Regions from separate parts of the Methyloglobulus sp. genome, predicted to be linked through region 1. Evidence: riboswitches for the same ligand, from Rfam matches in the RefSeq annotation. Region 1 holds a riboswitch; each other region holds the start of a gene.
What was found. A riboswitch is a leader RNA that binds a small molecule or an ion and turns the genes downstream of it on or off. The one in region 1 is predicted to bind cyclic di-GMP.
Positions count from the first base shown of each region.

Region 2: it holds a riboswitch for cyclic di-GMP, as region 1 does, so the genes downstream of both, AC1YY3_RS01215 (DVUA0089 family protein) here and AC1YY3_RS01955 (hypothetical protein) in region 1, are expected to answer to the same signal.
Region 3: it holds a riboswitch for cyclic di-GMP, as region 1 does, so the genes downstream of both, AC1YY3_RS00770 (VPLPA-CTERM sorting domain-containing protein) here and AC1YY3_RS01955 (hypothetical protein) in region 1, are expected to answer to the same signal.

Region 1 covers NZ_CBAROL010000003.1:614-10,737, reverse strand. Annotated here, with positions in the region: gene AC1YY3_RS01960 (efflux RND transporter permease subunit) at 1-1,150, opposite strand, end outside; cyclic di-GMP riboswitch class I at 1,916-1,995, shown strand; gene AC1YY3_RS01955 (hypothetical protein) at 1,979-2,536, shown strand; cyclic di-GMP riboswitch class I at 2,775-2,855, shown strand; gene AC1YY3_RS01950 (ABC transporter ATP-binding protein) at 3,332-4,600, opposite strand; gene AC1YY3_RS01945 (ABC transporter permease) at 4,603-5,586, opposite strand; gene AC1YY3_RS01940 (tryptophan--tRNA ligase) at 6,135-7,148, shown strand; gene AC1YY3_RS01935 (hypothetical protein) at 7,145-7,864, shown strand; gene AC1YY3_RS01930 (YigZ family protein) at 7,868-8,443, opposite strand; gene AC1YY3_RS01925 (DUF3597 domain-containing protein) at 8,589-8,936, opposite strand; gene AC1YY3_RS01920 (hypothetical protein) at 9,016-9,525, shown strand; gene AC1YY3_RS01915 (IS1595 family transposase) at 9,516-10,124, opposite strand, start outside.
Region 2 covers NZ_CBAROL010000002.1:17,487-27,610, forward strand. Annotated here, with positions in the region: gene hrcA (heat-inducible transcriptional repressor HrcA) at 1-477, opposite strand, end outside; gene AC1YY3_RS01200 (hypothetical protein) at 700-960, shown strand; gene AC1YY3_RS01205 (DUF1097 domain-containing protein) at 1,046-1,570, opposite strand; gene AC1YY3_RS01210 (CCXG family PEP-CTERM protein) at 1,921-2,508, opposite strand; gene AC1YY3_RS01215 (DVUA0089 family protein) at 2,919-3,653, opposite strand; cyclic di-GMP riboswitch class I at 3,618-3,712, opposite strand; gene AC1YY3_RS01220 (DVUA0089 family protein) at 4,263-4,904, opposite strand; gene rimO (30S ribosomal protein S12 methylthiotransferase RimO) at 5,500-6,810, opposite strand; gene AC1YY3_RS01230 (hypothetical protein) at 6,932-7,258, opposite strand; gene AC1YY3_RS01235 (rhomboid family intramembrane serine protease) at 7,371-8,045, opposite strand; gene AC1YY3_RS01240 (DEAD/DEAH box helicase) at 8,201-9,523, shown strand; gene AC1YY3_RS01245 (DUF2905 domain-containing protein) at 9,441-9,710, opposite strand; gene AC1YY3_RS01250 (glycoside hydrolase family 17 protein) at 9,874-10,124, shown strand, end outside.
Region 3 covers NZ_CBAROL010000001.1:147,346-157,469, forward strand. Annotated here, with positions in the region: gene dnaA (chromosomal replication initiator protein DnaA) at 1-701, opposite strand, end outside; gene rpmH (50S ribosomal protein L34) at 871-1,008, shown strand; gene rnpA (ribonuclease P protein component) at 1,005-1,373, shown strand; gene yidD (membrane protein insertion efficiency factor YidD) at 1,409-1,585, shown strand; gene yidC (membrane protein insertase YidC) at 1,594-3,309, shown strand; gene mnmE (tRNA uridine-5-carboxymethylaminomethyl(34) synthesis GTPase MnmE) at 3,318-4,664, shown strand; gene hisC (histidinol-phosphate transaminase) at 5,164-6,279, shown strand; gene AC1YY3_RS00770 (VPLPA-CTERM sorting domain-containing protein) at 6,345-6,998, opposite strand; cyclic di-GMP riboswitch class I at 7,041-7,123, opposite strand; gene AC1YY3_RS00775 (3-deoxy-7-phosphoheptulonate synthase) at 7,414-8,484, shown strand; gene thiS (sulfur carrier protein ThiS) at 8,481-9,458, shown strand; gene trmB (tRNA (guanosine(46)-N7)-methyltransferase TrmB) at 9,711-10,124, shown strand, end outside.

The sequences.
Region 1 (10,124 bases):
CACCCGCCTCCAGCAGCACTATCACTGCACCTAATAAGGAAACAGGGATCGCCAATGCAGAAATAATGGCGGCGCGGACGTTAAATAGGAACAAGTACAGGATAATCAACACAAACAAGCCACCGATCAACAGATGCCTGGACAGGTTGCTTATTGACCGTTCGATATAGTCGGCAGGGCGAAATAAATGCGGGTAAAAGTTGATGGCTTGCTTGCTAAGGGTAGGGGTAATCTCCTCTAACACGTTTTCCAGCGATTTGGAAACCGATAAGGTATTGGCCCCATACTGGGCGATCACCATGATGACAATGCCCGGCTTGTCCATGATCTGTGCCGCACCAATCGCTGGTTTAGGCGCATAGATGATGGTCGCCACTTCACCTAGCGTGATGTTGGCACCTTTATCGCGCTTGACGATGACTTTCGAAAATTGTTCGGGCGTGGTCGGTAATCCTGTCACCTGTACAGTAAAACGCTGGTTAAGGTTCTCGATAAAACCGCTGCCTTGGATGTTTGCCGCTAATGTAGCCGCTTGGATAATTTCATCCAAGGAAAGGCCAAAGCGTTGCAGTTGCACAGGATCGACCTGTATTTGCAGTTGCTTGATGTCGCCACCAAACACATTGACATCGGCAATGCCCGGAACAGCGAGAAGGCGGGGGACAATCGTCCAATCAACCAGGCTGCGTAATGCCATCAGATCAACGCGTTCCGAGCTTAGTCCCAAGGTCAATACCGTGGAGGAAGAAGAGGATAAGGGCAAGACGATGGGCGCAATACCGTTTGGTACGTGTGTCGATAAATTCGCCAGCCGTTCATTGATAAGCTGCCGATTGCGGTAAATGTCGCTGTTTTCTGGGAAGGTAGCGGTAATGATCGACAAACCCTGAATCGACTCCGAACGCACGGATTGCAGTCCAATCACTCCGCTGACCGCCAGTTCAACCTGCTGGGTCACTAACAGCTCAACTTGCTCGGAAGAAAGCCCTGGCGATTCCGTCTGGATAATGACCTGCTTGGGCGAGAATTCAGGAAAAATATCCAGCCCCGCCGTCGCAAAACGGTAACCGCCAACCAGCAATATTAACGTGGCAATGGCAATCACAACGCCGTAATAGCGTATGGAAAATCGGATCAGGCTGGCAAGCATGGATGGTTTTGCTGGGTTATAGAGGTAGATAAAGCAATATTTTATCTTGTAATACCTACCTAGGACTAAAAGTATTAGGGCTGTTTGAGTTGCGAAAAAAGCCAACACACTGAGACTAGGTGTTTATACGGATATTTTTACAAATGACTAGGCGATATAGTAGCCCCGAATCTAAAGAACCAGCCGCAAGGCAGCACGGATGCAAGGCAGTAAATAAGTTAAGGATTCAAGGATATCTTGTTATTGACAAGATACAGGCAAGATTAAGGAAAACAATGGATTTGCCTGATAAATGGAGTGGAACAGGGTTCTTAGATTTTAGGATGGGGCTAGAGAAGTATATGGATATTCTTATTAGACGGATTTAATAAACTAGAACCAAAGTTAAGGAGTTTAGCGGTAGGTACAAGACTAAAAAAGATGAAAAGTAGTTAGATTCTGTGATTTTGGAATTCAAGATTAGAGAAAAATAGCGGGATGTTAGTTTTGGATATCACCGTAAAAAACTGGGGTAACTAGGTAATCGTACGTATATTCAATGGGTCTGCAAACCTTTAACCTATATCCAAGTTAAATACTTAACCAAGGAAGAGCAAGGACAAGCAGCATTAAGGAGTTTTAGTGGGGTGACTAGGTAATCGTACGTATATGAAACACATTTACAAAGCTTTAATCTATCCCCAAGGTTAAGAACTTAACCAGCAACAAAAAGGACAAGTATATTTTTAGGGAGCTTTAAGGAAGTGGCATCGTGGATCCCCCTCTATGCCGCATAGCTACACTCACTGCGAGGTGGGGTCGGAAAGCTACAGGTCTTTACAATTAAAGATGGCTGAGTTGCAAATTTTTATTTTTTATAACTTGTTATTATTTTTTGGAGAGACTTATATGAAAAAATTATTAGTTGTTTTAAGTTTGGCAATGGCAGCGTTCTCGTTTCAAGCAAGTGCTGCTACATTGAATTGGGTTTCAACTCCTGTAGGTGCTACAGCTATACAGGTAAATCCTGGTAGTCTTTATGGTGCTAGGAATCCTGCTGGGAATCCAGTGCTACCAGGAAGTTTAGTTGATGACAATTGGACTTTTATGTTGTCTGCTTTTAGCCAAGTTCAAGTTGGTGTTTCGTCTTTGCCTGGATTAGCATCATGGTTGACTGCGGAATTACTTGACAGTACCAATGCTCTTGTGGCATCGATTGGTGTTAATGGAGCGATATGGCGTGATGTTTTGGGAGCAGGTGAATATACATTACATTTGTTCGGAACAGCACCTTTGGGTCAACCCAGTTATGCATTAAGTGTTGAAACCCCAATCCCTGCTGCAGTCTGGTTATTCGGTTCTGCTTTGATGGGCTTGACAGGACTTTCACGCCGCAAGAAAGCCTAAGCTTAAACGCTAACGGTTTTTAAGAAAGGGAGGCTTGCCTCCCTTTTTTTGTGGCTATTTGCCCACTAGCTCTGGGACAGGTTTGTAATCCAAAAACTGGTGTGACTAGGTAATCGTACGTATATGAAATACAGTTATAAACCTTTATGCTATCCCCAAGATTAAAAAACTTAACCAGAACAAAAAAGGACAAGATGGATTTCAAGGAGCTTAGAGTGAAGTTGAACAACGATTCATCGTTCCACAGGGCTACACTTACTGCGAAGTAGGGTCGGAAAGCTACAGGTCTTTACCAATAAAAGATGGCTGAGTTGCAAATCAATATTTTAGAACTTGTTATCTATTTTTGGAGAGATATATCATGAAAAAATTATTAGTTGTTTTAAGTTTGGCAATGGCGGCATTTTCGTTTCAAGCAAGTGCTGCTACCTTGGCTTGGGTGGATATTATTTCTGATCAAGATGATGTCATTTATCGCTGACCCTCCTAGAGCGCATCCAGCTTCGATAAAAGTGCCTGGTAAACCGCTTTGAACAATTGCTTTGCAGGTGTCAGCAATGCTGGCGAGTTTCTTTTCAGTCAAATAGGTTAAATTATTTGATCGAATACGGGATATTAATTCAATTTCCTTATGATCCAACCGCGATAGTGAGCTTGGCACTTCAGATTGAAACAGGTCCTTTAAAATCACTTTAAGTCGTTGAAACATCGTTATCTTTTCCTAAACAAGGTAAATTAAAACGAAAAGAAGAGCCAAGAATGCGCTAAATGGCGTACGAGATCCGTGTTTTCGTTCTATATTTCTGACCAGCGGTGCGGAAAGTGGACGTAGCCATAGGAATTGGGAAGCACGGGACGCCCTCGCACAGTACCCTGTTCTACATCAAAAAAAGCCGCTCCTTCAAGATGATCCTGTAACGCATGATTACCTGATAACGCCACATTAATTCTATATCGACCCGGCATTAACAGCAGCTCTTCCAAATCACAAACAAAAAAACCGCTTGATTGTTTGGAGGGGCTGTCCAGTTCACTACGATCTGCGCTGCTAAATGTTGCAATTGCTTGTCCTTGTTGCTCATAAATAGTGAAACGGCATTCAAGACCAAGACAATCGCCTTCAAAATCAATTTTAATTTTTACGGGGTCTCCCACTTGAAATAGACTCTCTGTATTGCCACTGCCCTCTTTAGCTCTATGTAAAGTTACTCGTGAAACACGCACTTTGCCACCACCACGGCGGTCAGTTCGATGCAGTAAATTATCATCTTTAGCTTGTTCTAACGATGTTAAATACGCATTCACAGTATTACTAATAGAATCATTATTGGATACACTGCCTTGTGTGAGAAATATGCCTCGATCACACAATGCCTGCACCACCGCCATATTGTGGCTGACAAATAAAATGGTACGCCCTTCCTTGCTTACATCTTCCATTTTACCCAGGCATTTTTTTTGGAATTGTGCATCACCAACTGCCAACACTTCATCCACAATTAAAATCTCAGGTTCTAAATGTGCAGCTACAGCAAATGCCAATCTTACATACATGCCCGACGAGTAGCGTTTTACGGGGGTATAGAGGAATTTTTCCACTTCTGAAAAAGCAACAATTTCATCAAACTTGCGTTTGATTTCGACTTTGCTCATACCCAGGATTGCGCCGTTGAGAAAGATATTTTCTCTACCGGAAAGTTCGGCATGAAAGCCGGTGCCAACTTCCAGCAGGCTGGCTACACGACCTTCAATAGTAATTCTGCCACGGGTTGGTTCGGTTATGCGGCTCAAGATTTTAAGTAAGGTCGATTTGCCTGCGCCGTTACGCCCTATGATGCCAACTCGGTCGCCTTGATTTATTTCAAAGGACACGTCGTTAAGTGCCCAAAAATCTTCGTGTTCTGGGTCAGCAGTGTTTGATTGTTTTGTAAAACGTTTGCCGACTGACTTAAAGCCATCAGTAATAGCATCACGTAATGTGCCATGTCTGTTTCGACCACTGGTTTGATGACTAATGACGTATTTTTTGCTGAGGTTCTCGACCTTAATGATAGGGTTAGACATGGTTAAATAATATCCGCGAAAGTGCGTTCTGTATTACGAAAATGCCAAATCCCACTAATCAGCAGTAACAATACAATTCCAATAGAGAGCATAAATCCTGGCCAGTACATTGCCGTGTTTTGTCCTAAAATAGCCCAACGGAAACCGTCTATCACGCCTACCATAGGGTTTAGCGAATACAATAACCGCCATTGTTCAGGGACAATAGCGCTGCTAAAGCCAACTGGCGATACATATAAGCCGAATTGCACGACAAAGGGAACAATAAAACGAAAATCGCGGTATTTGATGTTAAGTGCGGAAAACCACAGCCCACCACCCAGTGCGGCGGCAAACGCCAGCATGATTAAGAATGGCAGCATCAGCATGCCCCATGTGGGTACAAATTTATACCAGATCATCAATGCGATCAGAATAGTAGAAGAAATCAAAAAATCGATAAAACTGACAACTACGGCACTGGCAGGTACGATTAAACGCGGAAAATAGACCTTAGAGACCAGATTAGAATTGCTAATCAAGCTGTTACTGCATTCTGACAAGGCATTGGCAAAAAACTGCCAGGGCAACATGGCGGCAAATACGAGGATGGGATAAGGCACATCGTTGGAGGGCAGTTTAGCCAGTTTGCCAAAAATTATGGTGAATACGACCATCGTTAATAGCGGTCTAATGAGTGCCCAGAGGATACCAATCACGGTTTGTTTGTAACGCACCAGAATATCGCGCCACGCTAGAAAATAAAATAATTCGCGGTATCGCCAGAGGTCTTTCCAGTATTGGCGGTCGGCTCTTCCGGCTTCAATAATAAGCTTGGGTTTGGCTGTGGAATTGCTTTCATAATCGCCGAGTTCAGTTTTGCCTGCCGATTTTTTAGTCATTATCCTGGCTAATAAGATAAGCACAAGGATGCTTAAAAATGCGATTAGCAAAGGCAGGTTTTCGGTAGCAAAAAAATTTATTCCAAGGAGTGTTTCTAAGTTCACTACGTTATCCTAATTACTTTGTAAATCGATTTAGTGCGTTAAATATGGAGCTAGAATGCCCAGTGACTAACCTGCTTGAGTTAGGTCATGGCAAGTTATGAGTCGCTTATGGGGTAGGCAATCGACAAAAACCAAGGGTTAGACCATCCCAGAATGCTAAACTGAAACCCACAATTAGGCAATATTTCTTTAACTAGATACCAATTAAATGGGTGGTTTACGCAGAACATGGATGGGTAGGTAAAAAACCAACTCGATTGAACGCGCAACGTTTAAATTGTAGGCTAATTTAGGTTTAAATGTAAGGAGCTCTAAAAATTCAATATCATTTCAAGGTTGGCACACGCAGATTATCCTCGCTATCCTATTTTGTGGGTGACTGGCTTTCTTTAATGGCTCAATCTGGTATCTTGGTCTCTTGATGATGGTTTAAAAAATGAATTGCACTTGAGTTGAATGTAAGAGCTGTTAAACTGAAATACAGGCAAAGTTTTGATAAAGTCTAAATTTTCTGGTAGAAAAATAATAAAGCAATAAAAGAAAAACACATGAACAAAGCAATCATATTAACAGGCATTACCACCACTGGAACCCCGCATTTGGGCAATTATGTCGGCGCAATAAGACCTGCCATCGCAGCCAGTAAGGATCAAAACGCACAGCCTTTTTATTTTCTGGCTGATTACCACGCCTTAATTAAATGCCAAGAACCGGAGCGAGTGCGGCGATCTAGCCTGGAAATTGCGGCAACTTGGTTGGCATTGGGTTTAGATACCAATAATGCGGTTTTTTATCGCCAGTCAGACGTTCCTGAAATTCTGGAATTGACTTGGATGTTGACTTGCGTGACTGCCAAGGGCTTGATGAACCGATCTCATGCTTATAAGGCCGCCGTTGCCGATAACGAACAAGGCGGCGAGAGCGATCCCGATAAAGGCATTACGATGGGTTTGTTCAGCTATCCCGTGTTGATGGCGGCGGATATATTAATGTTTAACGCCAATAAGGTGCCTGTCGGCAGAGATCAAGTGCAACATATTGAAATGGCAAGGGATATTGCAGGGAGATTCAATCATATTTACGGCGAACATTTCACGCTACCCGAAGCCGTGCTAGATGAGAAGGGCGCGACCTTATCAGGGCTTGATGGTCGCAAAATGAGCAAAAGTTACAACAACACAATCCCCTTATTCGAGCCTGAGAAGAAGCTGAAGAAACTGATTAACAAGATCAAAACGAATTCCTTGGAACCAGGTGAACCTAAACAAACCGACGGTTGCACTTTGTTTAGTATTTATCAGTCCTTTGCTACGACGGATGAAGTCGAACAAATCCGTCAACGCTATGCAGAAGGTATAGGCTGGGGTGAAATGAAGCAGGTGCTGTTTGAGCATGTTAACGAGCAGATTGCGCCAGCACGGGAACAATACGATGCCTTGATGGAAAAACCCGACCATATTGAAGAACAATTACTGGAAGGCGCGAGAAAAGCACGAGCAATTAGCAGCCCCTTTATCCAGAAATTACGTAAAGCCGTAGGAATTAGCAGGATTACATTGTGAGCATATATAACAAAACAAAATTTAGCGATTGGTTAAGGAAATGCCTATTGTTTATTCGCCGTGACCCTTGGATTTGGGTGGTTTATATCCTGTTTGTGGCGATAATTTTATGTGTCGGTAGGGTTTCTTATGCGTTGGGGATTTTTTCTGCCGTCGTTTCCCTGTTTGTGGGTGTCGGCGTAGCAAAATATATCGATATGAAACATTCGGACACCGGTTCAGTCGGGTTTGTATGGGCTATTAAGAAAAGTTTGCCCTTAGCTATTATCATGGGGCTTATGATTGTCCTGTGCTGGTTTATATTCTCTGCGCTAGCCAATATTCTCAATGGTCAAGCAGAAATGATTAGCTACTTTTTCTTCGATTGGCAGTACACATCCCAAAACCTAAGAGGCAGAGACAGTCGTGAACTGGCTATTTGGCTATATGGCTATGCCAATATCTCCCTGATCTTCACCTTATTGATGCTCGCCACTTTTGCCAGTTGGTACAGTTATCCCTTGATGTTGTTTAAGGATTATAGCTGGAGCCAAGCTAAGGAAGTGGGCAGACAAGAGTCCGCAAAACAAAAGCAAGCGTACTACAAAACCCTGGCATTTCTCGTATTTGAGGCGCTATTGTGTACGGAAATAACACCGTGGCTGACACCGGTTTTGTATGTGCTGACATCGACGTTTATGTTTGTGTCATACAAGAATATTTTTGAAAGGACATGAAGGTTATAGCAAAAGCAATCCGCTAAACTGTTCTGATAAAGCAATTAGATTATCTTTCGGCAACTGAATGGTGAGGTGAATCTGTTCAGCGAAATTTTGATTGATAATTTCGCCGTCCATTTTGTTCAATTGATGCTCAAACGCGGGTAGTTGTTTGTAATCCAGTGTCAATCGCCGTTCCACCAATTCGATAAAGCGATGTAACTCAGCACTTTCGATAACTCGTTTAGCGGTATTGCTGTAGGCGCGAGTTAATCCGCCTGCACCCAGTTTGATGCCGCCAAAGTAGCGGATCACGACCAGCAAGACATTGATTAACTCTTTGCCTTCCAAATGTTGGAAAATCGGTTTTCCGGCAGTTCCGCTGGGTTCACCTGCATCGTTAAAACGACTGATAAAGCCGTTAGCGGTTTTGATGCGATAAGCAAAAACGATATGACTGGCATTAGGATGGTCGAGATGGCATTGCTTGAGACTATCGCCGACCTCAGCTTCATTCAAACAAGGCGCGATCAAGCCGATAAAGCGTGATTTTTTTATCGAGTCTTCTATGGAATACTTTGATTTGATGCATTGCATAGATAATTGCTAACCGGCGATGGGTAGTGATGCCGTTTTAGAATCTCCCACCCTCAGTACATTTCGTTGGGGTGACGAATGCACCCCAACAGAATAACAATTATCAACGAATGCAAGGGGTTGGCGACACCCAAGCGATTTTTTATCAGTCCAGCAACTCTTTCGGAATATTACCGCCGTTTTGGGCGAGTTTTTGGAGGACGGTTTTGTGCAGCCACATATTCATTTGGGCGGAGTCACCCATTTTGTCTGCTGGGCAGCCCAGTTCAGCAGCCAGTTCTTTACGGGAGGACAAGCTGCTATCCAGCCCTAACAGCTTTAACATATCGACTATCGACGTTTTCCAGTTGAGTTTTTCTGGATGGGAGGCTGCCATGCCCTCCAGCTTGGCGACGACATCGACTTCACTAATCGCCGCAGCCGCAGGAGCAAAACCCGTTGGGGTTTGGGTTGCTGCTGGGGCTTCTGTTTCAGCAGCTTCTGCGCTACCGATACCTAATTTTGATAGAATGGAACGCTATTATGTCTCTGACGCACATGACAACTAACTAAATATATGCTGTCATGTGCAGATGGCTACTTTACTCGGTATTAAGTTAAATAAACTCATCAAAAAACATGCGTATTTAGGTGGCGCCCTACCCAAACTTCAACAGATAGCTGAAGAACTGAGGTACGAGTATACGGCTGCAATAGCTGCCGTTAACGAAGCTGCCGATCAGTTGGCTGAACTGGGAGTTAAGATTGAGGAGTTGTCTGCCATCGATCTTGACGACATACGGCACATCAGAGCCAAGCCCCGTACAATGAATGGCGAGCACGGAAGCGTTAGACGAGAGTTAGTTAGGGTTTTGAAAAATTCAGACCAGCCCATGTCCTCAGGAGAACTTGTTCAATATATGGCTGAAAAGTTCGGGTATCCATTAATCTCAGTTAGTGACCGGACCCGTGCCAGAGAAATGGTTCGAGGGCCCCTAAATATATTCAAAAAACATGGTGCTGTAATTCGGCTTCCATCCATAGAAGGCTCTAAACAAGGTCTCTGGCAATGGGTTCACCATACTACTGACAATCAACCCTGAAACAGTAATTCAACTTTGCGATTATTGCCCCGACAATAATTAGACCAGTCAGGTGAAACGCCAGACCTGAACACACACCTAAGCAACATCTGTAATTGCTCGCTTGTGCTTAGCCTACGCACATCCTCACGCCAACCCATTTCTACAGCATACGCTAACATGTGTTTAGGTGTCATGCGATGGAATACGCCGATACAAGCGCGACGTAACCTTGAGAAATAGGACTCCGCCTGGTTCTGATTAACACCCTTATCTGTTGAAAACTCCTTAGAGTGATTAACCGTCTCATGGCCATACCCTTGATACTTTAGATTACCGTAAGCAGGTAGTTCATCACTTCTGATCATCGAATTCTTTGCTACGTACTTATGCACCAAGGCCTCGATATCCGCTCCGTTTTCTGATCGGCATACCGCCACTATTGTTTTAATGGCACCTATACCTTTTTCTTTACCGGTATGTGGATTGAAGTTACCTGATTTTTGTGAAGAAACTTCTCTAAGTGTAATAATGATTCGCCTATTCGGATGGTACGGGTTTTCGTACGATTTAATCTTATCGCGATGTTGCGCTCTATATTTGGCTGGCACCTGTGTCTT
Region 2 (10,124 bases), on a different contig from region 1:
CTCGTTAGTCACAAAAATGACCAGTACGCGGGTATTGGATAGCGGCAAAAACTCGATGTGGCGCAAGCAAACCGTTTCGCGCTTAGGTAAGGTGACGATACCTGCCATTTGGGTCAGTTCGGCCAGCAACCTAGAGGCCTTGCCGATTACGTCACTATTATCATCCTTAACTGCCAAACCTTCGTGCAAGCGAAATAAGTCTTTTGATTCCAATGGCTTGAAGGTCAACAGGGTATCCACAAACATGCGGTAACCGCTGACTGTGGGAATCCGTCCCGCAGATGTATGCGGAGAATGCACCAGCCCCATGTCTTCAAGATCTGCCATGACATTACGGATGGTGGCGGGACTCAGGTTTAATTCCGAACCTTTGGACAGCACCCTCGAACCCACGGGTTGTCCATCGCTGATGTAGCGTTCCACCAGCGTTTTTAGTAATTGTAGTGATCGTTCGTTTAAAATTTGAGTGTGTGCCATCTATTACGCCGACTGTAACTAGCACTCTTCCTTTGCGAGTGCCAAAGAAAGAAATTAACAGTCCAACCGTAGCTTGTCAATGTCTACGGTAGTGGCACTGTAAAACACGGGGCGTGTGCGTCAAAAAAACCATCTAACAATAGGTCATATCAGTAATCGATAACGCTTGTTTGGACACTGATTAGGCGTATAGTTAAGCCAGTTTTCTTGTAGGAGAATGTGATGAATTCAGATCAGATAACACCATTAATCCGACGTTATATGCCTAAAAAACCTTTGGATTTTGTGCTTTACGGGGGATTCGCCCTGGCTATCTTCATATTAAGCAACCTGTATTTCAGCGTTAATCCCGATGACAGTCATTGGAATGAATTCAAGGAGGAACACCATTGCGTATTGCGAAAAACGGAGTACGGTGTGCAAAGGTCTAGCTGGGTTTGTGATGATGGCAAAACGTATTTTCGCTGGATGCAGCAACGCTAACTTACGTAACCTTGCACATTGATGGATAAAAAAGACGGTTTCGTGTTAACGAAGACCGTCTTTGTAAGTTGTTAGTGCTAAATCATTATTTAGTCGTCAATTTACCGCTAAGTTGCGCTGACCAAACACCGCAAAAAGTACCAACCACAAAAGAAATTGAAATCACCAATAAAGGGTTACTCATAGAAAAGCCCAATAACACATCTTTATTGAGTTTATCAGGGGTTTGTAACAAATAGGCGAATGTTGAAGAATAGCCTAAAACACTGCAAGGTATCGTCGCAAGCCTGGGGATATTAGCAGCCAAGCACATTACAATTACCGCAGCACACACGGTAAATGCCGCCATAAACGGAAAACCTAACATGGTTGTTGGTGAAATTTCAGTCAACATAATCGCTGTTGCCCATGCCATGAACACACCAAAAATGCCGCAGGTGATGTTATTAACAACCGCTTCCTGGTTAGCACCCAGCAAGAAATAAGCCGCCCAGGCGATAGTTGCTGCCCATATAAAAAAGATACCAGCAGTGAGCGGCAATACGGCAAAAAATGTTGCTACACCAGCGATAACGCCAATGCTTAAAGAAAGTGCTGTTAGTTTATCCACGCGAATTCTCCGAAACTCACCTCATTTTAATTATGAAGCCAGGTACACACTGAGGTGTTTCTATAATACCTGACGATTAGAACACGGGCTTCGTTTAACCCGTAGCGTAGGGAATATAGCAGATATTATCCTGGAGTTAAATATTCTGATTGCTACGATCATAAATCAGGCCAGACTAGATGCCGCAAAAGCCTAGCAAATCTGAAAAACTTGATGGTTTTTTGTCGAAAAAACTGAGAGTGTCAGGATGAGTGCAGAAAAATTAGCTGGCTCTGGAATAACTTGGAAGAAGGATTTTTTTGAAGCACTTATCCCAGCCGAACTCGACTGGGATAAACAAAGTGACGGTTTTAGATATTATGACGTGCAATCGGAGCGACTAACATTTTCTTGCGGCTGAAGCCCACTAAACCAGCGATACCTGAACCGAACAACCAAACAGCGGCGGGAACAGGTACAGGCGAAGACAAGCCTTGCTGATTACTCCCAACCAAACTAAATTGCCCGCTGTTAGCCCCATTACAGCAATCCCCAGCCCAAAATGTTTCAAGGATGTAGTTGCCTGCTGATATGGCATTGGTATAAGAAAACATTAATTTACCAAGATTATTTGTTTTTTTCGCTATTAATGCCCTATTCAAATACAAAGCACCGCCATAACCGGCATCCACACCCAATTGGAATAACAATTGGCTAGCATCACTGGAAAAATCAATAATCAGATGTGAGAAAGTGTTATTCCCTCCCCAAATTAAACTGAAATCTGTGATATTTACTGACGTTATCTCGGAAGTTTGAGCATACCAAGATGCCTCAAAATCTGCACTATTAACCCCAGAAGTAATGCTGCGGGTTTCGTATGTGATTGTGGCCGCTTGAACGCTACCCAAGCCAAGCAAAGCGGACAATAAAACAATCGTTTTCATCTGACGTTTCATACATATTTCCTTACGTTAAGAATCTATCTCACACCTTTTTGTTGGGTGATTGTAGATCCAGGTTAATAACACGCTGCAACTCAAGCACTTTGCTTTCCTCGCCAGTTGCTAATAATTATACGGATCGCAGGGAAATATTCTGTGAACGAGGTCACAGTGGCGTGAGATAAAGTGTGACCGAGCTCTCAATATTGAGATAAGTTGATGTCGCAGAGGGATCTAGGTGATCGATAGCTTAAAACTTCATGTCGGCGTGTTGGGTTTTGATACCACAACCTCAGGTCAAACTATTGGGTTACTGGTTTTGGAATGGGGCGTAGCGTTTTAGCAGTCAAATTTTATACTACCCCTTAAACGAACATATCCCAGCCGAACTTGACTGGGATATACCGGACTAACTAACCTAACCTTTATGCAGCAGAAGCAGCGAGCATTTGCTTGCGTCTAAAGCCCATCAAACCCGCAAAACCTGAAGCAAACAACCAGACAGCAGCAGGAACAGGAACCGCAGCCGGAATTGCTGGTGGTGCTGGAGCAAGCGAAACATGCAAGGTGTAATCGTCATTTCTGCTAAGCCCTACCTGCTGACGAGTAGTATTAGAGTATTGACCTACTGACACATAATATAAACCTGGGTTTGCAAGTACACTGCTTATAAAAGAATCCCAAGTATTTGTAGTGCCTGGGTCAAGCACACCGCCATCATCATTACTGACAAGCTCAATACCGTTAGAATCATACAGTTTTATCCAAGAATCCAGGTCAGGCATACCTCTATCTATATCAAAAAACGCCTGTACATTTGCCCGAGCGGTGGTGAATGAATACCAATCCAAGCCATTGTTATTGCTACTGGTAGTTGCATTAACCGAGGCGTGTAAGAATGTTGTTGAGACATTGGTTAAAGGATCGCCAATATTTGCATCCAAAACGCTGTCAAAATTTAAATCGAGATTCAATGCTCTCGCTCTAGTGCTATTGCCTGTCGCATTATTAACAGACACATAAGCCGCCTGAGCAGAACCTAATCCGAACAGTGCTGAACATAATACGATAAGACTAATTTTATTTTTCATTTTAAAACCCTTATAAATAATATAGTTAGGATGATTAGCAGTGCAGCCCTCTTCTTCGTATTCGTACACACTGAAAAAGATCTGTCGCTTTCCGTCCTCACCTCACGATGAGTATGGCTTTTATCTCCTCCCTGTTTGTGCAAAACCTGCACAATGAAACCTTATCCTATTGGAAATTTGAGCTTTTCTGCTTCGCCTTCCAGTTGCAAATAATTATACGGGGTGTAGGGAAATTTTCTGTGAACTGGGTCACAGTGGACTGAGATAAATTGTGAACGGGTTCACAATATTGAGATAAGTCGGGAAGAAAGAGGCTTTATGGCGACAGCTCAACAACCTTTGAATCAATTAAATTTGATATTTCTGCGCTGTCGTAGGAGCAAGCCCTTATTGTTGATCTAACAAAGTGATTGGTGGGTATTCAGCTAGGCACAATACCTGCCTACCCCTACAATGCTCTCGTTAGCTAGGTTATTAGCACTATTCGTACAATGCATTGATAAACTTAGCTTAAATCTACTCACAAATACATCAACTGATCTTTAAGGTAAAGCCAATAGCCTAGCTGCTAATTACAGAATCGAAGCTATTTGCTTTACCAACGACAACAGCTATTGAGTTACAAAACCTTCCCCAGCCGAACTCGACTGAGGAAGGTAAGATTGTGTGCTTTATTCCTTAGGCAATGGCTGGTGCAACCAGCATTTTCTTGCGCCGCGCACCCATCAAGCCAGCAATACCAGAGCCGAACAGCCAAACAGCGGCCGGAACGGGTACGTTAGATAGGTTAACATGATTCTCTAGCGAAACATGTAAGGTGTAATCTTGACCTGGGCTAAGGTCTTGGTTAGGGAACTGTCCAACTGACACAAAATATAACCCAGGATTTGCAAGTACAACACTCAGAAAAGAGTCATAACCATGAACAGAACCTGGATCAGCGACTCCACCGTCATCACTGGCACCAATCAAGGTACCCACTGAATCATACAAGCTAATCCAGGAATCCAGATCAGTCATACCATTGTCAATATCAAAAAAAGCCTGTTGATTAGCTTGGCTAGTGGTAAACGAATACCAATCACGCCCAGTTGTACCGGTAGTTGCATTGGCTGACACGTGAAAAAAAGAGGTGGAGATATTGGTAAATGGGTCGCCAATATTGGCATCAAAGTTTTGATCAAACTGTGCATCCAAATTCAGTGCAGTCGCCATAGAGCCGTTGCCTGTTGCATCATCAACAGTAACATAGGCGGCTTGGGCAGAACCAAAACCCAAAACTGCTGAACAAAGTACGAGCGTACAAATTTGTTTTTTCATGTTAAATACCCTTTAAATAATGAAAGTCAGAATGATTTGCAGTGCAGCCATCTTTTTATCCGTGCCGAGATCTGTCACTTTCCGCCCTCACCTACATGAGTTTGGTTTTTAGCTTCCTTGTTTGTGCGTATCCACTACACAATTCAACCTTTCCCTATGAAGATGCCAGCATTTCTGCCGCCGCTCCAGTTGGTATCCATTATAAGAATTGTAAGGAGAATTTCTGTGAACGGGTTCTCAGTGGGATGAGATAAGTTGTGAACGGGTTCTCAGTTTTGAGATAAAACCGTGCAGGAAAAAACTTTATAGGGGGTTTATTAAAAAACAAACGGTAAATTGGTAAGGGGATTTGCGGGTTTAACCTTAACCTAGCAGACGTAATGATCCGCTAGGGTGGGGGTTAAGATGGGTAGGGCTGGTGGGCAAAACAGCCACACTATATTGTTGCACCCCTCGAAATAAAACCAGAAGTGTAACTGCTGGAAATACCGCCTACTCCCGCTATTTACGACTGATAGCTTAAGCAGGAACGATTGACGAGAGGAATAAATATCTTGATGATTAGGTATTGGCTTTGTTCGCAATATCAAACGAACTAAACCAAATGCGCCCACAGATCGTGTTCATCGGCTTCCTCTATCTCAACGTCAACAAATTCGCCGACTTTTAGATGGGTTGCGCCATCGATGAAGACTTGGCCGTCGATTTCGGGCGCATCAGACTGGCTTCTGGCAACTGCGCCTTCTTCCACCACTTCATCAATCAGGACGGTTTCGATATTGCCTATGCGTTGCTGTAAGCGTCCTGCACTAATCTCAGACTGGCGTTCCATAAAACGGGCTAAGCGCTCCTGCTTGATTTCTTCTGGGATCGAATCAGGCAAATCATTGGCAACCGCTCCTTTTACGGGTGAGTAAGCAAAACAACCAACCCGATCCAGTTGCGCTTCATCCAGAAAATCCAGGAGTTCTTCAAACTCCTGTTCCGTCTCGCCAGGAAAACCGACGATAAAAGTGCTACGCAAGGTAATGTCTGGGCAGACTTCCCGCCATGCCTTGATGCGTTCCAGGTTGTTCTGGCTGGCGGCTGGGCGTTTCATCAGCTTTAAAATTCGGCTGCTGGCGTGTTGAAAGGGAATGTCCAGATATGGCAAGATTTTGCCGTCAGCCATCAATGGGATTACGTTGTCCACATGCGGATAAGGATAGACATAGTGCATCCGCACCCAGATACCCAGATCGCCCAATGCCTCCGCCAGATCATAAAAGCGGGTTTGTACTGAACGTCCACGCCAAAAACGTGGCTGGTATTTCAAATCCAAGCCATAAGCACTGGTATCTTGGGAGACAATCAACAGCTCTTTAACTCCCGCATCCGCCAAACGCATGGCTTCCACCATGACATCATCAATCGGCCTACTGACCAGATCGCCGCGCATGGACGGGATGATGCAAAACGTGCAGCGATGATTGCAACCTTCTGAAATCTTTAGATAAGCGTAATGATTGGGCGTGAGCTTGATGCCTTGCGGCGGCAACAGGCTGGTGAATGGGTCGTGCCTGGGTGGTAGATGCTCATGAACGGAGGCGACTACTTCGTCGATGGCATGTGCGCCAGTCACCTTCAAGACTTGTGGATGCCGCGCTCTTATCTCATCTTCCCGCGCCCCCAAGCAACCAGTGACGATGACCCGACCATTTTCCGCCAGTGCTTCACCAATGCTGTCCAGGGATTCTTCCACAGCCGCGTCAATAAAACCGCAGGTATTCACCACGACCAAATCGGCATCTTTGTAGTTAGGTGAAATGATGTAACCCTCACCGCGCAACTTAGTCAAAATCCGTTCGCTATCGACCAAAGCCTTGGGGCAGCCCAAGCTGATAAAACCTATGTGGGGGGCAGTCATGATATATTAACTAATAAAACTAGGGTCATGCGGTTTATAAAAGCCGCATGACCCAGAAAACAGAGATATGGAAAGTAGAATGTTGACGGCGTGTGAACAGCTGATTTCTAGCCTTACGCCTTTAGCCTTTTACCGCATCAGCAATCGGGTTAAACGCATCAACCTTAGCCTTACCCGTTTTAATCAAATCAATACCCGTATCCACAATCATCTTGCAAAGCCCTGGGGTTTTGTAAACCATCAAGCACAAATAACCCACCGCAGGGATGGCAATCAGTGCGCCGATAAAGCCATGAATACCGACCACGCCCATCAATTTAACAAGTATTGCGACTGCATCAAGCGGCAACAACACCATCGCGCCAAAATATGCCAACACCACAAAAGTGAAAACGGCAAAAACGACAAATTGAAGCAACTTTACTAAGAAGAAATTTAGTTTTTTCATAAGGTTTTGTATGATTCCTGACAAGAATTTAAGGAGATTATCGACCACTTATTAGTGATCCAATCTACCCTGAAAGTTGATTTTTAATGGCGTAATTATAGCTTGAATACATTCAAACCACCTCATCTTTTCGCAGAAAAAAGCGATGCAGAATTGCTCCGGCGATAAATCCGCCTATATGCGCCCATAAGGCCGAACTAGAAGCAGCCCCTGGGACATAAGTCGAGGTGGTAATATCATAAAGTTGGAAAATAACCCACAACCCCAAAAAAGTGACCGCTGGAATATGCACAATAATAGGGAAAAAGAACACTACAACCCGTTCATACGGATAGAGAAAATAATAAGCCGCTAATACGCCAGCGATAGCACCCGAAGCACCAACAACAGGTATCTGTAAAGTAGGCGCGGAATACCATTGCATCATGGTTGCCAACAGACCGCATATTAGGTAAAAAGCGATAAACCGCCATCGTCCCATCCTGTCTTCCACATTGTCTGCAAAAATCCACATAAACCACATATTGAAGATGATATGCAGCCAATTTCCATGCAAGAACAAGCTGGTCAAAAACGATAAATAGCCATCAAACGGCATCCCATTAGCCAGCCCCCACTGCGGATTAGCATAACGGTTAGGTACCATGCCATAGAGATAAATCAGCCTTGCGCTCATCTCGTAAGGAATAACCTGCATGACGAGGAAAATTAAAATACAAATCGTCATCAAACCCCAAGTGACATAAGGCGTTGAATTACATGGCGCTGTATCTCGTATGGGTATCATTTTTTAACCTCGTCAGAATGGTTGGTTTCAGCTTAACGGTTATCGGCACAGTAGCAACAACAAAGTGATTTAATCATAACCTTACTCCAATAAGTTTATAATGACCTGAAGAATATCTTTGCTCCTTGGCCTCGCGCTCAATACCTTTAAGTTTAATGCAAAATTCCACAAACGCTACACCCTCATTTACCGAATTTGATCTGGACAAGCGCTTGCTTAAAGCGATTGAGAAGAGTGGCTACGAAACGCCTACCCCCGTTCAACAGCAAGCCATTCCGCCCACACTTGCACATCGGGATTGTCTGGTCAGCGCCGAAACTGGCAGCGGCAAAACCGCCGCTTATTTATTGCCCACCCTGCAACAGTTACTGGCTTTACCCGCTAAGCCACTGGGTGTTCAGGTGCTAATCCTTTGCCCTACCCGCGAACTTGCCCAGCAAATCTTCGGTCAATGTCAACAATTCTGCGAATTCACCCCGCTAAAAACCGGAATCATTACTGGCGGCAGCGACTTCAAAAAGCAACAAATGGCGCTGACAAAAGGCACTGACATCATCATTGCCACCCCAGGCCGCCTTCTGGAACACTTTCAACTGGCAACATCCTATTTCCAGAATCTAAGCGTACTGATACTTGATGAAGCAGACCGTATGCTGGACATGGGCTTTAGCGATGACGTGCTGACGATTGTCGAAACATGCAATAAGCAACGCCAAACCCTCCTATTTTCGGCGACTTTAACCCATTTCGGCGTGATTAAAATCGCCGACAAAGTGCTAAAAACCCCAAAAGTAATTGCGTTAAACACCCTGCATGATGGCCATCGCAACATTGCCCAGCACCTTATACTGGCCGATGACCATGACCATAAGCTGAAACTGCTGGCACATCTGCTCGCGCATGAAAGCTTCGACAAAGCCCTGGTTTTTACCAATACCCGTCTAAGGGCAGACGAATTGCATAATTCAGTCCGTGGCGCGGGCATACGCTCCGGCTTGCTACACGGCGAGATGGACCAAAAAGACCGTAACCGGGTCATGGCGCTGTATCGGGACGGCATCATTAACACCTTAATTGCCACCGACTTAGCCGCCCGTGGCCTGGACATCAAAGGCATCAACCTCGTCATCAACTTTGACATCCCCCGCAACGGCATTGATTACATCCACCGCATAGGCCGCACCGGACGCGCCGATGAACAAGGCACCACCATCGCCCTCGTCAAACACACCGAGTGGAACTTAATGGCAGGTATCGAACGTTTTTTAAAGCAGGACTTTATCCGCCGTACCCTTAAAGGATTGGAAGGCAGCTACAAAGGCCCGAAAAAACTTAAATCATCCGGCAAAGCCGCTGGCAGCAAAGACAAGAAAGAACCGGCTAAAAAAGCGGTGGTTAAAAAAGTGAAAGTGCGGGAAAGGGATAGGAAAAATGTGGGAAAAAGGCGTGTTCCAAGTGATAAAACGGCAACGGAATAGTCCGTAGGCTGGGTTGGTAAACCCAGCTATTATCGACCGTGCTGGGTTTACCAACCCAGCCTACATTTACCTGTTTCCTATCAAACAAATTGATAATCAACGCCAAGATAATGCTCACGATTAACATAGATACAATCGGGATGAATACAAAGCTTTTTTCATTCTGAATACGGATATCACCCGGCAACGGAATAGATTGAATTTTAGCATTAAGCAGTGCGCTTCAAATCAAAACAGCTCATTACATGAGAGTCGAGTTCACACAAGGTTCATCTTAACGACTGATAATGACTTTCTTAAAACAATAACGCATTAACCACCAACCTATCTTGATTAATCTGGAAATTCTCATGAAACGATTGCCGCTGTTGATAGCTATTATCCTATTCGCTATAACTATGGATAGTGCATTTGCTGCTCCGCACGTTAAACAGCATAAGAAATCCGTACAGGTCAGCGAAAGCAAAGCCATGCAGTGCGTGGCTTTTAGCCCTTATGTCGGTAATATTAACCCAGATTTTGGCGCACAGCCGTCTCATGAATTGATCGACACGCTGTTGGATAAGCTGGTCAAAGAAACCCGATTCCGCTGTATTATGAC
Region 3 (10,124 bases), on a different contig from region 1:
TGAAACTTTTTTTCGAGTAAGGTATTGAAAGTATGGAAAAACTCTTCTTGAGAACGTTCTTTTCCAGCAAAAAACTGAATATCGTCAATCAATAAAACATCCAGGTTTCGGTAATAGTCTTTAAAAACGTTGATTGAGTTTTGTTGTAAAGCTTTGACCATGTCTTGCACAAATTTTTCAGAATGCACATACACAATATTTAACGAAGGTTTTCGGAGTAAAACCGCATTGCCTATTGCGTGCATCAAGTGGGTTTTACCCAACCCCGAACTGCCATAAATAAGCAGTGGGTTATATGCTCTGCCGATATTCTCGGAGACTTGAAACGAAGCAGCTTTTGCTAATTGGTTGGATTTGCCTTCAACAAAGTTATCAAAGGTAAAAGCTTTATTGAGATTACTTGGATCGTTTTTTTTTGCATCAGTACGTTTAACTGTTTTTTTTGTAGCAGGTAATGCAGAGACTTTCGAGCCGATTTCCAAAACCAGGTCTAATGATTCATTGGAAAATTCGTTGACAAATTCTTCAATTTTTGAAAAAAACCTTTCCTTGACCCAATCCATCACAAAACGATTTGGAGCCAGTAATTTCAGTTGACCATTGATTTCTACAGCCTGAAGTGGCCTAATCCAGGTATTAAATTCCGAACTGGAAATTTCAATTTCCAGCTTGCTCAAGCAGTTATTCCAAATGGAACTCATTGAAGTCGTTAACTTATTGATTTTATATGTTTGACAGATTCAGCTCGTCGGTTACTATACAGGATAAACGTGCAAGCTCACAGAATTGACATAACCAGGCTTATATCTTATCATCCGTAGGCTTTTTTATCTGTTTTTATTGACCCTTATTTGATCAGGCTTTTGTAATATGAAAAGAACATACCAACCCAGCAAAATTAAACGAGCTAGAACCCATGGTTTTAGAGAAAGAATGGCATCAGTCGGTGGTCGTAGAGTAATAAACGCAAGGCGGGCGAAGGGAAGATCCAGACTGACTGCTGTGTGACGGAGCTAAACTACGGTTTCCCTCCAGGATTAAGATTAAAAAAAGCCGCTGAATTTAAAAATGTTTTTTCCAATCCGGTCAAATCAACAGATCGGTATTTTACGCTTTTAGCCATACAGAGCGATTTTGATAATCCCAGAGTCGGCTTGGCAATTGCCAAAAAAATTATTAGAAAGGCAGTCCACAGAAATGTGATTAAAAGAACTGTCAGGGAAAGCTTTAGGATTCAACAGCATATAATGACTGGCATTGATATTGTCGTCTTGGCACGAAAAGAAGCACTGGGCGTACCACCGGATGTATTAAGACAGTCATTGGAAAAACATTGGCTTAAATTGGTATCGAAATGCGCTTCACGCTCATAGCGATTATAAGATTTTATAAGACCTTTATTAGTCCTGTGCTTGGCAATAATTGTCGGTTTTATCCCAGTTGCTCAACGTATTCCATAGAAGCATTTGAATTGCATGGTGTGCTTAAAGGTTTATACCTGACAGCCAGAAGATTATTGAAATGCCATCCTTTTCATGAAGGTGGCATTGATCCCGTTCCTGAAAAATTTGGTAATAAGAAGTAATATTAAGAATGGAAAATATACGATTTATACTCGTCATCGCTTTTGCAATGATTGTGTTGTTGCTATGGCAAGCCTGGCAAATGGATTACGGCCCCAAGCCAGCTATCGCACAAGTCGAAAGCCCTGCGGTTGCAGATGTTAAAGAAGATCTGCCTGCAACAAGCAATACCACTACTGCACAGGTACAAACCGACGGGCAACCAGTCGCTACTGCACCGTTGGCGGCTGTTTCTGCCACTGATATTATTACAGTAAAGACCGATGTTATTGCCCTTGAAATTGATATGCAAGGTGGCACCATACAAAATCTGGATTTACTGAGTTACCCAGTAGAAAAAGATAATACGGTTGTCAACGCGATGAGGAAACTCGTCGGTTTAGAGGCCGCTGAAAAAAATCGCCAGCCAGTAAGATTGTTTAATAGCAGCCCAGAAAAAATGTTTATCGCGCAAAGCGGCTTGATTGCAGCCAGCGGAAATGCAGCAGCACCCGATCATCACACCATTTACGCTCATCAAGCGAGTAGCTATGCCCTTGCTGACGGACAAGACAGCCTTACCGTTCCACTAACATGGACGGATAACAATGGGTTGGCAATGACCAAAACCTTTGTTTTCAAACGTGGCAGTTACGAAATCACACTCAATCAAAACATCAAAAACAACACCGGAAAAGACTGGTCAGGCAGGCAATACAGTCAATTATTACGGACACCCTTCAATGAAAACACTGGCAACATGCTGACTGCGGGTATGCGGGCCTATGATGGTGGCGTTGTTTATACCGAAAAGGACAAGTACAAAAAGATTAACTTTGACGATATGGTTGATGATAATTTGGATGTCGCCAGCCAAGGCGGATGGGCAGCCATGATTCAGCATTATTTTGCCTCGGCGTGGATTCCACCCGCAGAATCAGAAAATCACTTTTACACCAAACATTTAAAAGATGAACGCTACGTCATCGGCTCGTATTCGCCGCCAGTGACCGTCGCCAACAACACAGAAGCACAGTTCGTATCACGCTTATTTTCAGGACCGAAAATTCAACCTGTTATGGAAAAAGTAGCACCAGGGCTTGAGCTGACCGTCGATTACAGTGTGTTGACCTTCATCGGCAAGCCGATCTACTGGCTGCTCAATAAGATTCATAGTTTTACCAATAACTGGGGATTTGCAATTATTGGCGTGACCATGTGCATTAAATTGTTGATGTTCCCGTTGACCCAAGCCAGCTTCATCTCAATGGCAAGGATGCGAAAAATCCAGCCGCGTCTAAAAGAATTGCAGGAGCGTTTTGCCGACGACAGACCACGGTTTAACAAAGAAATGATGGATATGTACAAAAAGGAAAAGGTCAATCCTTTAGGTGGTTGTTTACCTATCCTGTTTCAAATTCCCGTGTTCATGTCCTTATATTGGGTATTAAGCGAAACCGTTGAATTCCGGCAAGCACCGTTCTTATTGTGGATTCAAGATTTATCCGCAATGGATCCATTTTTGGTGCTGCCAGTAGTCATGGGTATTTCCATGAAAATCCAGCAAGGCCTAAACCCGCCGCCGATTGATCCAGTGCAGGCAAAGATATTAAAAATGTTCCCGCTTGTTTTCACCATATTCTTCCTATTTTTCCCCGCCGGTTTGGTGCTGTACTGGGTGGTTAACAACACCTTATCCATTCTCCAGCAGACCTACATCACCAAAAAAATCAATGCACAAGCCTAGCGCGACTATTGGACATTGAACACATAGACACCATTGCAGCCATAGCGACACCCTCCGGTAACGGAGGTGTCGGTATCATCCGAATTTCAGGTGGATTAGTTACTGAAATCGCAACCAAACTAACAAAAAAAGCCTTAACGCCTAGAACGGCGCAATTCTCAAGCTTTCTCGATCAAGACAATGCCGTTATTGATTCCGGCATAGCCCTCTACTTTCCAGCCCCCGCTTCTTATACTGGCGAAGATGTACTTGAACTCCAGGGTCATGGCGGCTCGGTAGTCCTCAACATGCTACTACGGCATGTATTAGCATTGGGCGCAAGATTAGCCAGGCCAGGGGAATTCACCGAACGCGCTTTCCTCAACAACAAGCTCGATTTGGCTCAAGCCGAAGCCATAGCCGATTTGATAACAAGCAGCACCGAGCAATCCGTACGCTCCGCGCAACGCTCCATGCAAGGCGTGTTTTCCGAGCAGATCAATCTGCTGATTACCGAGCTCACCGAACTTAGAATCTACATTGAAGCGGCGATTGATTTTGTCGATGAAGAAATCGATTTTTTAACCGATGGAGTGGTCGAAAATCGGCTAGTAAGTCTGGTAAAAAGATTAGAAGAAATCCAACAAACCGCCAAACAAGGGCGGTTATTGCGTGATGGCATGACCGTTGTATTGGCGGGAAAACCGAATGCCGGAAAATCCAGCCTACTCAATGCGCTCGCAGGACACGATGCCGCCATCGTTACCGACATAGCCGGCACCACGCGGGACGTGTTGCGCGAACGCATCCAACTCGACGGAATGCCGCTGCACATCATTGACACGGCGGGTTTGAGAGAAAGCTCAAATGCCATAGAGCAAGAAGGTATTCGTCGCGCTCAGGAAGAAATCCGCAAAGCCGACAAAGTACTGTTGCTTATCGACATCAGAGAGACAGAACCCCAAACATTACTGGACGCTATCCCCGAAGACCTGGACATTACAACCGTCTACAACAAAATAGATTTAGTAAATTCCGAGCCGGAAATACAAAACACAGAATCAGGCACACAAATCTACCTATCCATTAAAACTGGCGTAGGCATGGATTTACTCATCCAACACCTGAAACAAAGCGTCGGCTACAACGATACCGCAGAAGACATCTTCATAGCCAGAACCCGCCACCTTGAAGCCCTAAAAAACGGCTACGAACTCATCCAAAACGCCCTGCACCAACTACAAACCACCCAAGCCAGCGAACTCGTAGCAGAAGATTTACGGCAAGCCCAACAGGCTCTTGCTGAAATCACAGGAGAATTTACGTCAGATGACCTTTTGGGGAAAATATTTTCCAGTTTCTGCATTGGTAAATAACCAAGTTAGAAAATATCAAATAACATGGCTATATACAATGCACAGGTTAGGACAAACAGTCTTTATTTCTTTCAAGGTGTTAGCTCATGTAGATTCAGCACTACCTGTGACTTGTACATAGTCATGTCAAATAATTACAAACTTATTTACACCTACGCAGTACTTTGCAAATTATAGGTATGGTGTGAGAAATCCATGAAAAACACAATAAAAAACGCATCAGCAAAAATTGATAAACAGAACGTAGGGTTGATTTACTTACACGGTATTGTTGGCAACCCTTAATGGCACCCAAACGCGGTATTGAATTTCATTATCCAATTCACTAAAGCCGAGGTAGACGACCCAATGGTCGTGGATCGGTTGGGTTCTATTGGGTTATTGATGTTTTAAGTTTAACCACCACTTCACAGTAAAGAGCTATGATAAAATTATGAGATAAATCTACAGTTAGACCATCGAAAAACTTCTTTCAACTTTTGCGACACATCCAAGAATAATGCTTTTGAATAACAAAACTGCCGCCATTTTTCGCAACGAAGTCTTGGCAATGTCCGCTTATAAGGTTGCAGATGCGAGCGGTTTGATTAAGCTGGATGCGATGGAAAACCCTTATAGCTGGCCGGATGACCTTACTCAAAGATGGCTGGAAACATTGAAAACCTGCGAACTAAACCGTTATCCAGATCCAGAGGCAAAGCAACTCACGCAAACGATTAGGGAACAAAATAACATTCCGTCAGTGCTTGATGTGTTGTTGGGCAATGGTTCTGATGAGCTTATCCAGATTCTGCTGATGGCCTTGCCACCTAATGCCAGTGTGTTGTCTGCACAACCCAGCTTCGTGATGTACCAGCAAATCAGCCATTCGCTAGGCTTGAGTTTTATCAATACGCCTTTACTGCCCGATAGCTTCGAGCTAGATTTGCCGTCCATGCTGGCTGCGATTGTGGCACATCAACCCAGCCTTATATTTTTGGCCTATCCCAATAATCCTACTGGCAATCTGTTTAGTGCTGAAGCTATAAATAAAATCATTGCCGCTGCAAATGGTTTGGTCATTGTGGACGAAGCCTACGCGCCTTTCGCCGATGCCAGTTTTATCAATGAACTGACACAGCACGAAAACCTGTTGGTGATGCGAACCGTTTCCAAACTGGGCTTGGCAGGATTACGTCTGGGCTACCTCGTCGGTGCGTCAAGTGTTATTGAACAACTCAATAAAATCCGACTTCCCTACAACATTAATATTCTCACTCAAGCTACCGCCCACTTTGCACTGACTCATCATGCGCTGTTTGACGAGCAAACCCAAAAAATTTGCACAGAACGTACACATGTCTACGACCAACTCAGCAACCTGGATGGCATTACCGTTTATCCCAGTGCCGCAAATTTTATCCTGTTCAAGACACCTAAAGATATGGCAACTGACATTTTCACAGCCATTAAACAACAGGGCGTTTTAATCAAAAATATGAGTCATCAAGGCGGATTATTGGCAGACTGCTTACGTGTCACCATCGGCAAGCCCGAAGAAAATCAGGCTTTTTTGGCTGCCTTAAAAGTCAGCTTGGAAAACTTGGGCAATCCAAATATTCCTGAGAAAACTTAAATTGAGAAGGAGCGCTATCACTTTTATCGGAAAGTGTTAACGCCCCTATATTTGCGTTTATATCTTTATGCTGATGCAGCTTGCTTGCGACGAGCAAATGAACTCAGTCCAGCTATAGCTGATCCGAATAGCCAAAGGGCAGCAGGAACAGGCACCACGGTACCAACATTAATATCAGACAGCCTAGCATAGTCAAAGCCATAGAAATCGTTACTTAGGTTGCGGTTAATATTCACAATAAGCGCACCCGTGCTGTTGATCGAATCAAGAACTGCTTGTTCAAGATTAAATGTACGTAAAGCCGTATTAGGAAATCCGTCATTGAACGCCCAGTTCTGCACAATGCCATTGAAATCCACAGCGACCGCGCCAAAGGTTGAGGCTTGGAAATCAGCCATATCGAACTCCAGATGTCCTGCTGTCCAGCCACTACCTAAGCCCGAAAAGTTGAAGGTAGCTACAGTTCCAGCTTGGGGCCCAAAACCTGGATGAGTAGTGCTATAAGTGTCAGTGAATTGTGCACCGTTGGTTGCAGCCATTTCGGCTGCACTACGACCATCATAGTTTGCGCTAAAGCCATTGAAAGGGTGTGTGGCGTTATTGGCAATACCGATACCGTAACCATCATCGTCTCCAATGGTGAATACCGCCGCTTGAGCATGATTTGAAACTGAGAGAACCACAGTTGCAAAGAATAACAAGGGTAAGATTTTTTTCATTTTATTTCTCCAAGTATAATATTTAATAATCTAAAAAAAGTATTTTGCAACTCAGCCATCTTGGATTATTTCAAAGATCTGTAGCTTTCCGACCCTATTTCGCAACAGGTGTAGCATGGCAGCATTGCTTTGTGCACAAAGTCAATTGCCTTTTATGTAAAATCCCATCAAAAATAATTTTTTACTTCCAACGGATTTTTACATTGGGGGAAAATACCAAAGTATTCAAAACAAATATATACGTACAATTACCTACTATGTTTGGCATAGAAAATGCTGTTAGTTCCCCATTAGCAAACGGTTTCGAATTACATCAACCATATCGAACATACAGTAAGCACTGACAACACCCAATAAAAACAGTTAAAATAGCACCTACGAAGTACCAACAGACAAAACTGGTTAATAACACCACATGCAAACATCCTATAAAACTGACGACCTGAGAATTTGTGAGACCAAAGAAGTCATTGCGCCTGTCCAGGTTCATGATGAAATGCCGCTCAGTGACATTGCCGCGCTAACAACGCTTAAAGCAAGGCATGATATACATAACATTCTAAATGGCAGAGATGACCGCTTGCTGGTTGTGGTAGGGCCGTGTTCAATTCACGACACCCAAGCCGCAAAAGAATATGGCAGTCTGCTAAAAGCAGTTAAAGATGAATTAAAAAAAGATCTGTTGATTGTCATGCGGGTTTATTTTGAGAAGCCACGCACCACGGTGGGTTGGAAAGGACTGATAAACGATCCCGATATAAATTCCAGCTTCAATATCAATAAAGGCTTGCGCGTTGCCAGACAGTTATTGCTGGATTTGAATAATATGGGTATGCCGGCCGCGACGGAATACCTGGATTTAATCACGCCGCAGTACATTTCTGACTTGATTGCCTGGGGCGCGATTGGTGCTAGAACCACAGAAAGCCAAGGACACCGAGAACTGGCTTCGGGCGTATCTTGCCCAATCGGTTTTAAAAATTCCACCGACGGCACCATAAAAATCGCTATTGATGCAATAGGTGCAGCGATGAGTCCGCATCATTTCTTGTCGATGACCAAGGCGGGACATTCGGCGATTTTTTCCACAACGGGTAATGACGATGTACATATCATTTTAAGAGGCGGCAATGGTCAGCCCAATTATGATGCAGTCAGTGTTGAGCAAGTGGCAAAAGGGCTAATAAAAGCCGATCTAAAATCAAATATTATGATCGACTTCAGCCATGCTAACAGTTTAAAGCAATGTCATAGACAACTTATCGTCGGCGAAGATGTCGCTGGGCAAATAGCCGGTGGGGATCGCAGGATTATGGGTACGATGATAGAAAGCCACCTTAAAGCAGGTCGGCAAGAGGTGATTGACGACCAACCCTTAACCTATGGACAAAGCATTACCGATGCCTGCTTGAGCTGGGATGACACCGTGCCACTCCTAAAAAACTTGGCTAAAGCTGTGCAAAAACGCCGGAATTCAAAATTATGATCGTTTATGTCAATGGTGAAAGCCACGAGCTTTCTGGCGATAAGAAAGTAGCCGATATTATCGAAAACATGGGGTTGGCTGGCAAACGGATTGCTGTTGAATTGAATAAAGAAATCTTGCCTTTCGATCAGTACCAAAACCAGTTGCTTCACAATGGCGATCATCTCGAAATTGTCCATGCGATTGGTGGTGGGCAAGACGACACGTTTACCATTGCAGGTATTGCTTACCGTTCACGCTTATTGGTTGGCACGGGCAAATACAAAGATATGGAAGAAACGCGGTTAGCTATAGCAGCCAGTGGCGCAGAAATTGTCACCGTTGCGATACGCCGCAGCAATATCGGGCAAAATCCTGGCGAGCCTAATTTGCTGGATGTTATTCCACCGGATAAATACACCATTTTACCCAACACTGCCGGTTGTTATACTGCTGAAGATGCGGTAAGGACTTGCCGCTTGGCGCGGGAACTGCTCGGCGGACACAAGCTAGTCAAGTTGGAAGTGTTGGCCGACCAGAAGACCCTGTTCCCCGATGTCGCGCAAACCTTTGTTGCCGCCGAATTGCTGGTCAAAGAAGGCTTCGATGTCATGGTGTACACCAACGACGACCCCATTGCCGCCAAACGGCTGGAAGACATCGGCTGTGTTGCAGTAATGCCGCTGGCAGCACCGATTGGCTCCGGCTTAGGCATCCGTAATCCCTACAACATCCTGACCATCGTGGAAAATGCTAATGTTCCAATATTAGTTGATGCTGGCGTTGGTACGGCATCCGATGCGGCTATCGCAATGGAGCTAGGTTGTGCGGGCGTTTTAATGAACACCGCCATTGCCGAAGCCAAAAATCCTATTCTTATGGCTTCTGCTATGAAGAAAGGCATAGAAGCGGGGCGGGAAGCTTTCCTGGCTGGGCGTATGCCACGTAAGCGTTTCGCTTCGGCTTCATCGCCGATTGATGGATTGTTTTTTTAAGTCCGCAATATTTCGTGGATGCGGTTCGTTCCTCACCGCACGAGTTGCCTTAAATTAAGAAATACGGAGTCAAAAAACATGTTTTTTGATTCCTGATAAACAGCGAATGTTGGAGTACAAACTTAGTCGAGTAGGGTGCATTCTATACACCTAAACTAAGGTTAGGTGACATAGCCGATTGAGTAATTATAATATCGCCAATCAAAATTAAGATCTCATGGTGCATAAAATGCACCCTACTTTATGTACTTAATGTCCGAACAATCCCCAACCCGGAAAATCCGCAGCTTTATCCGTCGCCAAGGTCGCATCACCCAAGGACAGGAATTCGCCTTGGAAAATCATTGGGACAACTACTGCCTTGCCCCATATAAGGCATTGGATGTGCGCCAAGTGTTTGGTCGCCACGCGCCGTTGTGTGTTGAAATCGGTTTTGGTAATGGCGAATGTCTGGCTAAGTTAGCCGCCGCAAATCCCGATAAGGACTATATCGGTATTGAGGTACACCGCCCTGGTGTCGGCCATTTGATGATGCAGTTGGAACAGCAAGGTCTGCAAAACGTCAGGGTTTATTGCCACGATGCGATAGAAATATTGACGAATAACCTGCCCGATAACAGTTTATCTGCGGTCCATTTATTTTTTCCCGATCCTTGGCACAAAAGA